4 regions of the Bacillus haimaensis genome follow, and region 1 is predicted to be linked to each of the others. Evidence: riboswitches for the same ligand, from Rfam matches in the RefSeq annotation. Region 1 holds a riboswitch; each other region holds the start of a gene.
What was found. A riboswitch is a leader RNA that binds a small molecule or an ion and turns the genes downstream of it on or off. The one in region 1 is predicted to bind cobalamin.

Region 1 (4,215 bases):
TAAGTCATGATCCAACGATAGATGCTCGATCGCATTATTCTCTAACAAGGTGAGGCATTCGTCAATGTCTTCAGCAAGGATATACCCTTCTGGACATGTGCGACTATCATCTAGAAAGACATTTATTTTCAAGATGATCCCTCCAACTATTTCGACTTACGTATAGTGTAACATACTTTGATTACTAATTTTTTCCTATAAAGATTGAAGAGAAAGCCAAAAGCCTTTATCATCAAGGTTTCACGGCATTTCTCAGGAATAATGTACCAATTTAATCTGGAGAAACACTACGTCTTTTTATAATCCGGAAAATCAAAAATCCATTTCATCCAAAATGATTGAAGTCGTGCTTGTAGACGCACATAGGTATTATATTCCTTGAGGTAGGCCTGTTTAAAGGAATAGGAAACTTCACCTTGTTTTTCTTTTTCCAATAATTCCTGTTCCAGCACTTCAAGCTTTTCGATTTTTATTTGAATGGAATTATACGTCAATGCAGCCAATCCGCCATAAAGAATGGAAGCTATCAATAATAAGGAAAGTATATATTTTAGTGGGGTACCCACACATGTCCCCCCTTTCCGTCTTTTCTACATACTATGACGAATTGCGGGAATGTGACAGGACTGTTACAAAATGTTTGAGGTTCGAACAGGGACTAGCAGCCTTCCATTGAAAATTGGGGGAATTAAAGATATATTATAAGTAAAATGTACCGGAGGAAATGGGATGGCTGTCTTAATAGATGTACTTGTTGTAATAGTGTTTGCTGTGATCTTTTTCGGCGTATATAAGTATGTAAAAAATGCGTTAAAGAAATATTAATATGGAGGCCCTTTCACCCAAGTTGAAAGGGCCTTTTTTATGTTTTTTCGAAATCGATAGTTTGTGAAGCTTTCTTTTTCAGAATCAGCAGTGGTGCGTAAAGAATGAGAAACATGAGGATAACCACCAATTCCAGCGAAAGGATGTACCATGGATATGGTCCTAGCAAATCGATGATACTGGCATTTGAAGGTTTCCTGGCCAGAAACATATAGTTCCCGCCAGTTTGCCTATTAATAAAGAATACCAGTATGGCTATAAGCTGCAGCGCCCCAAACGCTTTCCACATGGATTTAAATGTAATGGCTTTCTTTTCCACCCATAACATATAAAAAACCGACAAGATGATGGCAATATGTGCCGCAAAGAAATGCAGAAAACGAAAGTGTGGAAAATCATAAAAGAGCTCTGGCGTAAGCAATGCCTGTAACGCACCACCAAGTCCCAGGAAATATACCACTTCAAATGTCCAGGTTTGCCTGGTTATCAGCATCCACATGCACAGATACAAGCTGATGGAGCATAGCTGAAAAGGGAGGGTGTAGCTTATATCCCACATATCGGTTGTAATATACCAATAGTTCAGCCATGCCTCTGATAAAAGAAGGCATCCCAAAATTGCCCACCTTCCATACACATTTGTGTATTTACTATTTCGTAGAAAGTACAAAAGTAAAATGAGCGACAATGCGATCACCAGCGCAAATATATGGGACGATGACAAGAGTATCGTCCCTTCCATTAGAGCATTCGGGTCGGTATAAGAATCCAACACTTCTCATCACCGCCTTTCGTATTCATTTCTTTCTCCATACTTCTACTACACCATGGTAAATTCCTGCTATCTTTTTTCCAAGCGTTTCTTTTTGCGCTCTGAAGCACTGTTGAAAAGCATTTTTTCTGCATCTGTCTCGGGAATCACACCTGGAACCGGAGTCGGCTTTCCATCTTTTCCTTTTGCCACCATTGTCAAAAATGATGTGGTGGTTGTCGTTTTCTCACCTGTTTCATAATTTTCGTTTTCCACTTTCACAAAAATTTCCATGGATGTTCTTCCCGTGGAGGCCACTATCGCCTCAAGAGTCAGAATATCCCCGACCTTCGCAGGGGAAAGAAAAGTCACTTGGTCGATGCTAGCAGTAACAACAACATTCCTGGAATGCTTCATTGCAGTAATAGCTGCAATCTCATCTATGTACGATAGAATCACTCCTCCAAAAATGGTACCCATATGATTCGTATCAGGCGGCAGAACCAACCTCGTCTGAATGGTCCTTGATTGATTGGAAGAAACGGAATTGTTGGTATTCATATGCTTAATATCCTCCTTATTAGTAAAAATAAAAAAACTCACCCTGCATAAGGATGAGTGAAAGACGGATGCAAGAAAGAAGCCTTGATAAAAAAGCCTTCCTTACGCACCCTCGTTCTATCTCTCACCTCCCGAAGAAGATAGTACTTCATCAATCAGACAGGTCTCCTGACTTAGCTTCTCCCTACTCTAGCCCTTCCCATACTCAAAAGTAATAGTGGGTTCTCTATTTCGTCAGCTTTACAGTTGCGGGTACAGTTCTGGACTTTCACCAGATTCCCTATTAAGTGCGTGCACATCTAATTAATTGGATGATTAAATTGATATTGCCCCTATATTCTACCATTAAACAAGATCTTCTAGTAATGATTATTCATACAGATTTTCTACGCATAATTTCAAGGTAAGTGCCCAAAATTTCATGACTTGAATAGTAAGATACCCCACAGATGGTTCCATTGTCACAAAATAGTAAAAAAAGAAGGTTGAGTAAAGGCTGTATTAGTGTGTATACTTATACTTGCAAGTTTTTCTACCCCCATTAACCGGGTATGGATTCATGAATATAAATATGCAACATAAGTGAGGAAACCTATGTTCTATAAAACTCTCATTCACCCATCTTCAAAAGAATGGATTGTGCTCTTTCATGGCTTTGGAGGAAACTCTTCCATATTCTACAAGCAATTGAAACCTTTCCGTTCTGAATATAATGTACTATTACTAGATTTACCAGGACATGGAAAAACTCCATATCCAAAAGGTGTGGATCTATTTGAGTACTCTTGTGATAAAACCCTTGAAATACTGAAAGCCTTAAAAATAAAATCCGCTCATTTTGTTGGCATTTCCCTTGGCACCATTATTATGCAGGAAATTGCACTGCGTTCCCCATCTTCAATCAAGTCGATGATTCTAGGAGGCGCCACTCCGAAGTTGAAAAAATGGGGCGAGTTTCTTTGCCGACTTTCCGTCTTTTATCCTTTGAGAAAAATTCTTCCACATATGGTTCCTTATAGAATATTTGCGAGAGTTCTATTACCGAAGCGCAATCATTCCGATTCCCGTAAAGCTTTCATCAAGGAAGCTTATAAACTTTCTAAAGAAGCTTATCTGGGATGGGTCTTATACGGCCTGAACGGTTACACCACCTACGATAGATTGGCAGAGACGAAAAATAAAATCCCTAAGCTTTATATATCGGGCTCTGAAGACCATATGTTCCTCGAAAGCACAAAGAAATATGCTGCAAACGAAGAGAACTCTACAATGGAAATCATTGAAAATTGCGGGCATGTTTGCAATATTGAAGAAAGTGAACGATTCAATGATCTTGCTGTTTCTTTTATGAAGAGTGCGAGCAAGGTGCAGATAATTGCGTAAAAGATTGAAGCTGAATTTTATGTTCAGCTTCTTTTTTGTGGGGAATTGAGCGAACCTGAAAATACAAAAACACAAGGAGCCCCTTGTGTTTTTGCATGCTATTTCTTCCTACTTTTCGCACTTGTCGAGATTTTCTTCCATTTATCCTTTTCTGCCAATTGTGCCCGTTTATTCGTTTTTCGTTCCAGATAAGCAAGTTCCCTTTGCAGCTTTACATAGCTTTGATACCTTGCTTCCTCCAATGTCCCTTCATCAATTGCCTCCCGGACCGCGCAGCTTGGCTCGTTCTCATGTTTGCAATCTCTGAAGTAGCATTGTTCAGCAAGTTCCTCCACATCCTGAAAGCTCTGACCGACTGTAGACCCATCAGCCTCCCATAGCTGCAACTCCCTCATCCCTGGCGTATCAAGCACTAGCCCGCCTGTCGGCAAAAGATACAGTTCCCGATAGGTGGTTGTGTGCCTTCCCTTATCATCGTCCCCTCTCACCTCTTGAATGACCTGCTTTTCTTCTCCTAACAGGTAGTTCGTCAAGGTCGATTTTCCTGCACCGGAAGATCCAAGAAGTGCTACAGTTTTTCCTGTAGTAAAATAAGGGGCCAACTCTTCAAGTCCCGTTTCATCTTTCACACTGACTGCGAATACCGGAACACCCAATGCGACAGCTTCAACATCCTTTATTCTTGCTGCCACATC
Region 2 (4,215 bases), 1.1 Mb from region 1:
TTTCTCATCACATATTCCATGACCTTCTTATCTTCTTTGGATAGGCTTTTAAAAATCCCTGTTTGATGTGGATAGCGGCCAAGGCTAATGATTTCCTCCACCGTATAATCAAAAGACACCTGGACCTCCTGGGTCAGTACGGCCACTTTTTTCGCTTTTTCCAGCTTAGAAAAGGAAGTAATTGGTTTTCCATCGATAAGAATTTCTCCTTGCTGAATGGGAAGTTGTCCTGTAATCAATTTAAACAAGGTCGTCTTCCCACTTCCGTTCGGTCCCAACAGCGCGAAAAACTCCCCTTTTTGAATATCCAAATCAAGTTCTTTAATTACAGGGCCAGCTGAATAACCACCTGTCAGCTTTCTGACCTTAATCAATTGCCTTCCCCCTTCCTATTCTTTCTCGAACCAGTAACACTGCAAAAACCGGTGCGCCAATCAATGCCGTAATGACCCCAATCGGCAATTCCTTTGGTGCGATAATGGTTCTTGCTCCCAGGTCTGCCAAAACGAGAAACCCTCCACCAACAAGCATGGATAAAGGCAGGACATGCCGGTGATTGGGACCTGTTATGAGCCTTATAAGATGAGGAATGACCAAACCGACAAAACCGATGGACCCAGAAACCGCGACTGCCGACCCTGTTAAAAGGGAAGCCCCCACTAAAATGAAAATCTTACCCCGTTTCACATCTACCCCGATATGATCGGCTGCCTCCTCTCCCAAAGCCATGGCATTCAATTCACGATAATGAATGAAGAGGAGCAATGTACCAAGTATCATAAAAGGAACGATTAGCTGTACATGACTCCAGCCTCTCATTCCGACACTTCCATAAAGCCAATAGATGATCTGTGTCATGGAATCCCGATCCCCTAAGGAGATGATCAAGGAGATGATAGAGCCGATAAAGGCACTGATGATGATTCCTGCCAAAATGATTGTTTCTATTGCCAACCCTCTGTTACTTAAGCGAACCAATCCAAAGACAAGCAATAGGGAAAGCAGTCCACTGATAATAGCGACAACCGGAAGGGTAAAGCTCCCTAAACCAATAATCGTAACCTGAAAGAACAGAACAGCAACCGCTCCGAGTGCCGCTCCCGATGAAACACCGATCGTATAGGGATCTGCCAACGGGTTGCGTAACAGCCCTTGAAACGCGGCACCCGCCAACGCCAATGAAGCTCCCACAAAAAGGGCAAGAAGGACCCTGGGAAAGCGGATATTCCAAATGATCATCTCTTCATTTTTCGGGACTTCCTCCAACCACCCCAGCCCAAAACCATTTTCCAGGACAATATGGAGGACGGTAGTGATGGGAATGGTTACACTGCTGCTTAATAGACCAAGGAGGGCTGTACCAAGTACAAACCCTCCACATCCTATATAGAGCCAAACGAGCTTATTAGTTAAATATTTCCGGATAAACGATTTTTGCAAGTGTTTCCACCCCTTCAATTAAACGAGGACCAGGTCTCGTTACCATATCGCTATCCACATCATGAACTTCTCCAGATTTTATAGCAGGAACCTCGGCCCAGCCATCACGTGTCATCACCGCTTCCCTTGGACTTTCCACATAGTATCCGTACGTGGTGACAATCACATCAGGATTTAAATGAACGATTTCTTCTTCGGTCATCTTGACCCATCCCTCTTGGTCGCCAGCTGCATTTTCAGCTTGGATGGATTCCAGCATTTCGTGCATAAACGTTCCTTGGCCGGTCGTGAAAATATCCGGAGCCGGTGATACCTCGACCCACACTTTCTTTTTATCCGTTACAGCTTGTGCCTTTTCCTTCACCGTTTCAAGACGTTCTTTCATATCGGAAACCAGCTCTTCGGCCTCCGCCTTCTTACCTGTTGCAGTACCGATCAAATCGATTGTTTCGTACACATCATCAAAAGAAGTCTCACTGCCAATAACAATGACCGTAATTCCCGCTTCTTCAAACTGGGACAATATTTCAGCATGCGTTTCCAAATGATAGTCCGTCACAAGGGCAATATCCGGTAGTAGTGTAAGGATACGCTCGACGTTCATATCCTGCGCCCCAACCTTTTCTACTTCCAGTGCTTCTTGTGGATAGTTGCAATAGTCGGAAACCCCCACCATTTTGTCGCCTAATCCTAATGCATAAGAGATTTCAGTACTGCTGGCCTGTAGGGAAATAATAGATTCCGGTTCCGCTTCGATGACAATTTCCTCGCCGGTTTCATCTTTGATGGTGACAGGAAATTGCTTCGCTTCTGTTCCTTGCTCTTCATTCGCAGCAGTTTCATTTACTTCGCCACTTGACTGCTTGTTCGTATCAGTACCATTCATTCCACATCCCGCTAAAATTGCCATTGCCATTATTAGCGTAATAATGCTCCACTTTTTCCATAATTGCTTCATGTTTTTTCTTCCCCTTTTTCTGCTTTTTTGTCAAATAAAAAAACGCTATCCAAAAGGAAAGCGTTGAACGTAAAAATGCACCTATATTCCCTGTCTATGAGACTGGCAAAATAGGAATGGTCTCTGAATAACCACGCACTTTAAACATCCCTTTCCTCGAAGGTGTTTAAAAACAACATAGGCAGGTCTCCTGACTTGCACTTCATCAGTTGGCTACTCCTTCCCATGCATCATCATGCAAAGTGGAGATACGTTAGCCTTCCTCAGCGCTTACAGTGGCGGGACCGTGTTGGACTTGCACCAACTTCCCTTTTCACCTTAAACTTCATTGTCATGAACATTTAAGGAACCTATTTGTCTTAATATTCGTTTTTTTATTCTAAAAGTCATTATAGTTTAACTTCATACGCTTGTAAATTTAATTTTTCCGCTTCAGGAGATGGTCGATTCCGATACTCCTGCAGAGGAAAAAGTGGCCATGTCCTTCAGGATCCTGACAGAAGCCTCGACGATAGGATAAGCGAGGGCAGCTCCCGATCCCTCCCCGAGCCTCAATTCCAAATCAAGCATGGGCCTCTTTTTCAGCAGCTCCAAGGCACGCCTATGCCCAATTTCCTTTGATTGATGACCGATTATCAAATATCCTTTGATAGGCTGGCACATTTCTACCGCTAATACCGCAGCCACTGTACTAATAAATCCATCTATTAAAATAGGAGTTCTCTTTTCGGCTGCAGCAAAAATTGCTCCTATCATTCCTGCTATTTCGAGTCCACCAAGCTTCGCCAATATATCCAATGGATCTCCTGGATCAGGATGACGATTTTCAATGGCCTGTTTGATCACCTGCTGCTTATGCTTGATCTGCTGCACTGATATTCCAGTACCTGTACCTACTATTCTTTCCAGGTTATTTTCCCCGAGAAGCACAGATAGGATAGCGCTGCTGCTTGTTGTATTGCCTATTCCCATTTCCCCGAGCAGTAGACACTTAGCTCCCCGTTGAATCATATCATTTGCGACGTCCATACCCACTTGGATGGCTTCCAGCGCTTCATCCGGACTCATGGCATCTTCCTTTAAAAAGTTCCCTGTACCATAACGGACTTTTCTTGAGATGAGCCCTTCCCTTACGATCTCACCTGCTACACCAATATCGACAATATCAAGCTTTGCTTCAATCTGTTTTGCCAGCACATTAATCGCAGCTCCGCCATTCAGGAAATTATGTACCATCTGGACAGTAACTTCTTGTGGATAAGCAGAAACTCCCTCTCCTGCCACCCCATGGTCCGCAGCAAATACGATCACACCAGGGGGAGAAACCGTCGGAAAACGGCTGGAAGTGATCTCCCCGAGCTGAATTGCCAATTCCTCCACCATTCCTAGGCTTCCAATCGGTTTTGTTAAGGTGTCTAAATAAGCACGCACTTCATTCCCTATACTTTTATCAACTGGTTGTATTTTCTCACATATCTTTAACATGGCAGGCACCTTTCTGAAATTCCTTCATTTTTTGATAGATTGCATCCAATTGAATGTGTTCCCTCACAACATCCGCCAACCGGTCAAAGGATTCTTCTCTTTTTTTGGCAAAGGAGACCCTGTCATGGATAGGATCCAATCCTTTTTTCCCTCTTAATTCATTCAGGAGGAACTCCCTGAACTCGTCGTTATGAAAAATCCCGTGAAAATAGGTCCCCATTATCAGCCGATTCTCACTCCATACTCCCTCTACCCTGTCGTCCAGTTCGATTAAATGATCGAACCCTGATTCAAAATGTGATTTTCCCATATGTATTTCATAGCCGGAAACA
Region 3 (4,215 bases), 500 kb from region 1:
CGGTTCAGTCCGCCAGTATTCAAAAACCTCTTCCTGTTTTGTCCGGGAAACCAGACTTGACAATACATAGGAATAGGAATGGTTATGAATGACCTCCTGCTGGGCGAGCATGATCATCAGTGCATTCAAGCTGGAATCGGTTAAATAGTCCGCCACTTTTCCTGCGTAATCCGTTTGTATGCTATCCAACAATGCAAGAAGTCCGATGATTTTCAGGAAGGCATCCTTTTCGTCCGATGTAAGATCGGGAAACTGTTTGATATCCTGGGACATATTTATTTCAAATGGTGACCAGAAGTTTGCCAGCATTTTTTTGTATTTGGGATAGGCCCAGGAAAAGGCGACATCGTCCCAGTTCAGCACGTTCGAGCTTTGGCCGTTTATTATTTTCGTCGATCGGTTTGGAGCGGTTGCGTCCATCAGTAATCGAGAAGTCAGTGAAGCAGTCATCATTGTTTCCCTCCTAAGTTATCAGCTTGCGCAAGAATCGCATTCTTCTATTTCCTTTGACGTGGACCTGACATAGTAGGTAGTCTTCAATCCCTGCTTCCATGCATCCAGATGCAGATCAAGGAGCGCCTTTGCTTTGATTCCATTGGTCACATACAGATTAAACGATATCGCCTGGTCAATATGCTTCTGTCTGGCCGCGTTCTGGGCGATGCTCCAATGCTGGTCGATATGGTAGGCAGATTTATAGAACCATGTGGTGCTTGCATCCAAATCAGGGGCAGTCACTGGAATTTTGTAATCCTTTTTTTCCTCGGAGTACACTTTCAGGAAAATGGGATCGATGCTTGCTGTGCTGCCTGCGATGATTGAGGTGGTAGCATTAGGGGCCACTGCCATGAGATAGCCGTTTCGGATGCCGCTTAAAGCTATTTGCTCCTGTAAGCCTCCCCAATCAAAAAGATCATCTGTTTGATAACCTCTTTTACTGAAATACTCTCCCGTATGCCAATCGGAGCCTTCAAATGCTGGGTATGCCCCTTTTTCCTTTGCTAAGGCTGCACTTGCCTGAATCGTATAAAAGGCGATTTCTCTATAGAGTGAGTCTGCAAATTGTACCGCATCTTCACTTTCCCATTTGATTCCCTGCAAGGCAAGAAGATGATGCCACCCGAATGTTCCCAAACCAATTGCACGGTATTTCTCATTGGTCAGCTTTGCTTGAAGGACCGGAATGTTGTTAAGATCAATGACATTGTCGAGCATACGAACCTGAATAGCTACCAATCTTTTTAGGACTTTAGCAGGGATAGCCCGCGCAAGATTGATGGAGGAGAGGTTGCAAACAACAAAATCTCCAGGGGTTTTCACCGTCACAATCGCCCCGTCCTTTACAAATTGCTGGTTCATGGTGGTAGCACTTTGATTCTGGGTGATTTCTGTACAAAGGTTGGTGCAATAGATCATCCCAAGGTTATGGTTGGGATTCATACGATTGACCTCGTCGCGATAGAACATAAACGGACTTCCTGTTTCAAGCTGGCCACGCATGATGCTTTTCATCACATCGATGGCTGGTACTTTATCATGATGCAGGGAAGGGTGGTGCACACACTCCCAATATTTATCACGGAAGCTGCCAGCGCCCTTTTGTTCATCAAAAAAATCCTCAAGCGAATAGCCCATCACATTTCTCACTTCATGCGGGTCGAACAGATACCAGTCGCCTCGGCTTTCCACCTGTTCCATAAATACATCGGGGAGGCAGACACCGGTAAATAGATCATGGGTACGCACCCGCTCATCGCCGTTATTGAGCTTGCTGTCGAGAAAGGAGAAAATATCCTTATGCCAGACATCCAAGTATACAGAGATGGCCCCTTTGCGCTGTCCCAGTTGATCTACACTTACAGCGGTATTGTTCAACTGCTTCATCCAGGGAATGACCCCGCTCGATACACCCTTGAAGCCGCGGATATCACTTCCTCGGCTGCGGATCTTTCCTAAATACACGCCGATTCCGCCACCTGACTTTGATAGATTGGCAATATCTGTGTTACTGTCATAGATTCCTTGTAAGCTATCATCCACCGTATCGATGAAACAGCTCGATAGCTGGCCATAGCTTTTCCCGGCATTGGAGAAGGTGGGTGTCGCGACCGTCATATACAGATTGCTGAGTGCCCAGTATGCCTCTTTTACCAGAGCAAGACGATTGTTTTCTTCCTTGGCCATCAAGGTCATCGCAATAATCATGAACCTTTCCTGCGGCAGCTCCCATAGAGCCTTGTTGTAGCCACGGGACAGATAACGGTCTGCCAGCGTCTTGAGGCCGATGTATGTAAAAAGCTTGTCTTGCTCCGGATTGATGGCCTTTTCCAATTCCTTTATTTCTTCAATGCTATATGAATCCAGAAGTGAACGATGAAAAATGCCTACTTCCACCAAGGAATGCAAAAGGTAGTGAAAATTATCATAGGGTCTATCTGTGCCACGTGTCTCACATGCTTCTTCATATAATTGTTTCAAAAGGATACGTTCGGCAACAAAGGTCCAATCTGGCTCACTCTCCGAAATGTAGCCAATCGCCTCCAAGGTAAGATGCTTATAGATTTCCGTATTTTGGCTTCCAACCAGCTTATCTGTTTTTTCATTGAAGGATTCTGTTTCCAAGTGGGGGAATTCTTCCAATATACCAAGGATCCAATCCTTGCTGTCCAATGCCTTGTTCGTATTATTTAAAGTTGAAGTAATCATTAGCCGTTCACTCCGTTTCGCAATAATAAAAGGCTGTTTTCGCATACATTGTTGCTTTTGACGTATCCAACGCAAACACGTAACATTACTTGCTTTCGTGCTCTTTTCCCATGTAGTAGAATTATTTTCTTTTGAATAATACAGGGAAATATGCTGTAAAAAATCCAAATGCCGATTTTTTACGGACATAAGCAATAAACTTTACGAAAAGAGCCTAATAAAAAAAATCCACCCAGGATTGAGTGGATCAAACGATATTAGAATACGACATGGAAAATACCTCCAACTCAATAGAGAAGGGGTATTGATTCATGCAAGCTTCTAGCACCGTTTCATCATCTCAACTCCCGAAGAATAAGAAACTAGTTCGAAAAGGCAGGTCTCCTGACTTGTGCTTCTTCCTACATTGACCCTTCCCATATAAGAGCCGTTAAGCCTACTTATACAGTGGTGATTCAATTCGTCAGCACTTACAGTTGCGGGGACAGTCCCGGATTTTCACCGGATTCCCTATTAAGTCTTGTTAAAGACACCTTTTTCGCAATAATACTATATATAGTTATTTTATATATTCAAATAACTGTATTTTGTGTTTTTGTGATAAATCTATCATAATCCATCTTTAAGTATATTACAATCAAAAAATAAAAAAAGAGCTGCAATAAGCGCGGCTCCTATTTGTTCAATTGGAAATCCTGGAGAATTTGTTCGATGGACCCTGTAATCTGGATATCTGTCAAACTCACCCCAGTGGAGATGAATTGCAGGCTGAGTTCCGGTCGTAACCCGGTAATGATCGGTGTAATCCCGATTAACTTCAGGGAACGGATAAGCAGATCTAAAGTGTGCACTACCGTCTGATCCAAATTATATACGCCTGAAAAGTCAACAATCAACTTATTGATGGACAAGTTCTTGCTTTTCTGCAAAGTCTCTTCAATCAATATGCTTGCTCTTAGCTCATCGATCTCCCCAACTAAAGGCAGAACCGCAAGACCTTCGAAAAGTGGCACGATCGGGATGGAAAGCCTTATGAAGCTAGTCCTGGTGTCCTGTATCTTCTGTTCGGATGCAACTGTGAATGCATGGCTGAAGCCGTAGACGATGATATTGAAAATCTCATCAATGTGGATGAAAATTTCAGTAAGTTGATTAAGGTGAATGCCTTCTTTGGCACCTTCCTCCTGAATGAAGGTCCATAGTGCCCGCTTATACAGCGTCATATTGGATAATGCATTCTCCAAGGAGCCGCCAGCCTGAACAGACATGATTCCCACGGATTCACCCCAGTCTTTTGCCTCATCCAATAATGTATTTACCGGGTCCTGCACGTACTTCCCAATAAATTTGATAAGAGTCTGGAAGATTTCTTTTATTGCTGCCTGATGATGTGGATCCCGGTATTCCGAAATTTCAGGATAAGCAAGCCTTATTTCATTCAATATTCTTTCTGATAGTTCAATCTCTGATTCTAGCATTCTCTTCCCGATCTTATAGTGTACTGCTGTA
Region 4 (4,215 bases), 1.1 Mb from region 1:
CGGAGCGGATGGTTGTTTTATTAGGTGTGATGGAGGTATTCATGGGAATCAGCCCTAATCCCGGAGCCTGCTTAATAGGAGATTCAACTCCCAACACATCCTCGATTTCTTTCCCCAGCATTTGAAAACCGCCACAAATGCCGACTATCATCGTCTTTTTTTCCGATAATGACAGAAGACGATTAGCCAATCCGCTGTTATGTAAAAATAGTGAGTCCTCCACCGTATTTTTACTTCCAGGTAATATGATTAAGTCCGGTGTCCCTACTTCTTCTGCCCGGCTAACAAATCGCACATGACAATCAGGCTCCTCAAAGAATGGATCGACATCTGTAAAATTTGAAATCAGCGGGTAGCGAATGACGGCAATATCCAAATCCTTGGACGTATCTGTTTTGGTTGAATAATTGCCTAACACTACCGAATCCTCTGCCTCTATTGTCAAATGATCAATAAAAGGGATGACCCCAAGGACAGATACACCTGTATACTCCTCAAACCATTTCAAACCTGGTTCCAACAGGGATACATCTCCACGAAATTTATTGATGACCACCCCGATTACTCTCTGTCTGTCTTCCGGTTCAAGTAGTTGCAGCGTTCCTACCAGACTGGCAAATACCCCGCCCTTCTCAATATCTCCAACCAAAATGACTGGCGCATCGGCCAGACGCGCCACACGCATGTTGACAAGCTCCCTATCATTCAAATTGATTTCAGCCGGACTTCCCGCTCCTTCTATCACTACACATTCATAGCCTTGCACCAATTTCTCATAGGAATCCTGAATCAGCTTTAATCCTTGTTGGAAAAAGTCCTGACGGTACTCACCTGCTTTCATATTTTGATAAGGGACACCATGCACTACGATTTGTGATTCATAGTTTCCGGTAGGCTTGATCAGTATCGGGTTCATATCGGTGGTGGCGACAATACCTGCCGCTTCCGCCTGAACACCTTGCGCTCGTCCTATCTCCTTGCCATCGAGGGTGATATAGGAATTCAGGGCCATGTTCTGCGATTTGAACGGAGCTGTTTTAAATCCATCCTGTGCAAATATCCTGCATAAGGCTGTGACAATCGCACTTTTCCCTGCATCGGAATGAGTGCCTTGAATCATGATGGGCATCGCTTTATCCACTTGCTTTCCACTCCAGACATTGGTTTATCCAATTTTACTTCTATCCATCATTCCGCTTCCTTCACTCAGAATTAAAACTCGATTCCTTTTACAGCCGGCACTCCATCGTTGTAATAATGCTTTTCCGGCTCAATGATGGATACTAGATCTGCCAATTCCTTTATTTCATCCTTTGCATCTCTGCCGGTGATGACCAGGTGCACGTGTGCCGGTTTATTTTTCATCACATCCATGACCTCTGCTAAAGGAAGAACATCCTCTATCGGAAAACGGTCGATTGCCAATGCATTGTTCAATTCATCTAAAACCACTACATCGAATTCCCCACTCAGCACAGCTTCCTTCGCCTTGGGCCAACCACTTCTCAACGCCTCTCGATGGTCCTCCGGTGTTTTCGTCCAAGTAAAACCAGCCCCAAGCTGTACCATCTCAACTCCGAGTTTCTCTAAAGCTATTTGTTCCCCATAGGAACGCTCCGGTGACTTGATAAATTGAAAAATTCTCACTTTCATCCCTCTCCCTGTTGCCCGAAGAGTCAGTCCCAACGCCGATGTCGTTTTCCCTTTCCCATCACCTGTATAAATAAGTGTCAACCCTCTTTGCTTTTCTTTGCCCATATGAACCTCCTGTAAAAAAGTAATGTAACAGTTTAAGAGAATAAAAAAACGCCTCTCCTATATTAGGAAAGACGTTAAAGCGCATTATGAATCGCATATCCACTTTTCACAAAATAAATCTATGAAAGCAGCGAAATAGTAATGTCACTTTAAGCATTCCTTCCTCGTAGAATCCTTAAAAACAAATAGGCAGGTTTCCTGACTTACGTCTCATCACAGCGTTAATCCTTCCCATGCAAGAAAAGCACAGTGGATAAAAGCTAACACGGTTCAACGTTTACAGTGGCGGGGTCCGTGCTGGTCTTGCACCAGCTTCCCTTTTAACCTCCGAAAAGGCACCTAAATGTTACTATGTAATTGGGTAATTTATTTCTTCACCATATAGTGTATCGTATTGCACTTTGAATGTCTTGAAGATTTTTTGTATCGTATTGCACTTTGAATGTCTTGAAGATTTTTATCATGCATGTTGTTTCGCAGCGGCAACATGGTGCTTCAACGCATGGCGCTCAATTTTAGCCAGTTCCTCTAACAAATCATTGATTGCTATTAATTTATAAAAAATAACGGTGTAGGACGCTAATTCTCTATGCATGACGGATTCTCTTATAAAAATAAACAATGCAACAACCTTATTTGTTATAATTTTGGTATACATTGGAATTAACGGGGAGATGGTAGATTTGTTGTTTAAGAAGAAAGCATCCAGTGGTGAGGTTAATGGTGTCTCCTATTTGAATGGAGAAATATCCTTGAAGGGTGTTTCTTTAAATGTTTACAGCTATTTGATTGATGGCATGTTAATCGATACCGGGGCACACTCTCTACATAAATTTTTTGAACCATTCCTTGATGAAGCGGATTTTGATCAGGTCATGCTCACTCATTTTCACGAAGACCATACTGGCTGTGCCGCATATGTCCAAAAAACGAAGAATGTGCCGGTCTATCTTAATGAAATATCTATCGCTTCCTGTTTGATGCGGGCAGATTATCCGCTCTATCGACAGCTATTCTGGGGAAGACGCAAGCCGTTTCAAGCCCAACCTGTCTCAGGGAGCTTCCAATCCAGAAGTGCCACTTGGGATGCCATCGACACCCCCGGTCATGCCTATGATCACAAAGCCTTTCTTAACAGGGAAACAGGACAGTTGTTCACCGGCGATTTGTTTGTAAGTGCGCGCACCAAGCTGGCATTGGCTGATGAAAGCACCCCTGAAATCATCCGCTCCTTGGAACGTATTTTATCCTATGATTTTCTTGAAGTTTTTTGCAGTCACGCAGGATATCTGGAGGACGGCCGTAAAGCAATTGAAAGAAAACGCGACTATTTACTTTCTATTCAAGCGGAAGTACTATCCTTGTATAAAGACGGCTATTCAGCTGAAGAAATTCGTCGCAAGCTTTTCCCCAAGACCTTCCCAATCGTAAAATTTTCGCGAGGGGAATGGGATTCAATCCATATTGTCACATCTATTCTGAGAGAACATAGTTTACAACCGCATAAATAAGAAAAACGAATTCGCAAAGGAATTCGTTTTTTCTAGAAGGAAACTACAGGCTGCAAAAGGGGCCTGACCCTCACTTTGTTAAAGTATTAAAGTGTAAAACCCCTGATACACGAACCAATGTCACGGAAGCGGCATGGAAGGGCCGCCATGGATAGTTAATAGAATAGGATTTTCCGAGTTTTCAGCCTGGATGAGGATCGATTGGTCCACTCCGCCGATATGTAACTGTTAAACAGAACTGATTCCGTTTTCTCCAATAGCGAAATCCCTTTTATTTTTGATTATTTTCACAAGCCTGCTCCCTTTCCTCATCAGCTTTTCTTCCAAAACTCTATTATCGTTTTCAGGAAAATATCACCTATTCGGCGGATTTTATTATTTCACTATGTTTCGCTGTAGCCAGACGGTGCTTCAACGCATGGCGCTCAATTTTTGCCAGTTCCTCTAACAAATCATTGATTGCTATCAGCTCATAAAAAATAACGGTGTCCGTCGATAAAATATGATAATAGGCTTCTGTTGCAGCAGGAATTCTTTCAGCAAGCTGATCAAAAAGCCTGTCCACCGATTGATGATGCTCTTCCGTCATGTCATATTCTTCATTTTGTAAAACTTCATTCATGTTTCGTACGGTTGAGAGTATGAGAGACGATTTGTCCTGATCGGCTATCCGTTTGTGACTTGGGATGAAAATCAAATTCCCGACGTGATAGGTCAGCTGTGTCAAGACTTTCAATTTTCTATTTTCATAATAGAAATGTCGCATGTCTTCTCTCTTGTAGCGATGGTATTTCCACTCCTCTTTCTGATAACGGCAAAGGTCCTCGACACGCTCCACCTCTCTCACTATCTTATGAAAGGCCAATCTTGTCTGCCTGGGATTGGCGTGCATTTTCCCTTTTATCAGCTCCCCGCCGCTTCTTTCTATTAAGAGGCCTGTTTCCTT

Region 2: another riboswitch for cobalamin. It lies ahead of ABN702_RS17235 (ABC transporter substrate-binding protein); the one in region 1 lies ahead of ABN702_RS11750 (acyl-CoA thioesterase).
Region 3: another riboswitch for cobalamin. It lies ahead of ABN702_RS14275 (ribonucleoside-diphosphate reductase subunit alpha); the one in region 1 lies ahead of ABN702_RS11750 (acyl-CoA thioesterase).
Region 4: another riboswitch for cobalamin. It lies ahead of ABN702_RS17250 (cob(I)yrinic acid a,c-diamide adenosyltransferase); the one in region 1 lies ahead of ABN702_RS11750 (acyl-CoA thioesterase).

Annotation. Positions count from the first base shown of each region.
Region 1 is NZ_CP158164.1:2,313,200-2,317,414, forward strand. It holds gene ABN702_RS11735 (cyclic-phosphate processing receiver domain-containing protein) at 1-132, opposite strand, end outside; gene ABN702_RS11740 (hypothetical protein) at 288-566, opposite strand; gene ABN702_RS11745 (TIGR02206 family membrane protein) at 863-1,600, opposite strand; gene ABN702_RS11750 (acyl-CoA thioesterase) at 1,667-2,137, opposite strand; cobalamin riboswitch at 2,278-2,455, opposite strand; gene ABN702_RS11755 (alpha/beta fold hydrolase) at 2,732-3,520, shown strand; gene rsgA (ribosome small subunit-dependent GTPase A) at 3,619-4,215, opposite strand, start outside.
Region 2 is NZ_CP158164.1:3,386,623-3,390,837, forward strand. It holds gene ABN702_RS17225 (adenosylcobinamide amidohydrolase) at 1-374, opposite strand, end outside; gene ABN702_RS17230 (FecCD family ABC transporter permease) at 367-1,440, opposite strand; gene ABN702_RS17235 (ABC transporter substrate-binding protein) at 1,406-2,398, opposite strand; cobalamin riboswitch at 2,561-2,767, opposite strand; gene cobT (nicotinate-nucleotide--dimethylbenzimidazole phosphoribosyltransferase) at 2,831-3,883, opposite strand; gene ABN702_RS17245 (cobyric acid synthase) at 3,867-4,215, opposite strand, start outside.
Region 3 is NZ_CP158164.1:2,811,997-2,816,211, reverse strand. It holds gene ABN702_RS14280 (ribonucleotide-diphosphate reductase subunit beta) at 1-450, opposite strand, end outside; gene ABN702_RS14275 (ribonucleoside-diphosphate reductase subunit alpha) at 472-2,706, opposite strand; cobalamin riboswitch at 3,063-3,258, opposite strand; gene ABN702_RS14270 (STAS domain-containing protein) at 3,381-4,215, opposite strand, start outside.
Region 4 is NZ_CP158164.1:3,390,872-3,395,086, forward strand. It holds gene ABN702_RS17245 (cobyric acid synthase) at 1-1,141, opposite strand, end outside; gene ABN702_RS17250 (cob(I)yrinic acid a,c-diamide adenosyltransferase) at 1,213-1,758, opposite strand; cobalamin riboswitch at 1,929-2,116, opposite strand; gene ABN702_RS17255 (hypothetical protein) at 2,219-2,353, opposite strand; gene ABN702_RS17260 (MBL fold metallo-hydrolase) at 2,442-3,269, shown strand; gene ABN702_RS17265 (aromatic acid exporter family protein) at 3,628-4,215, opposite strand, start outside.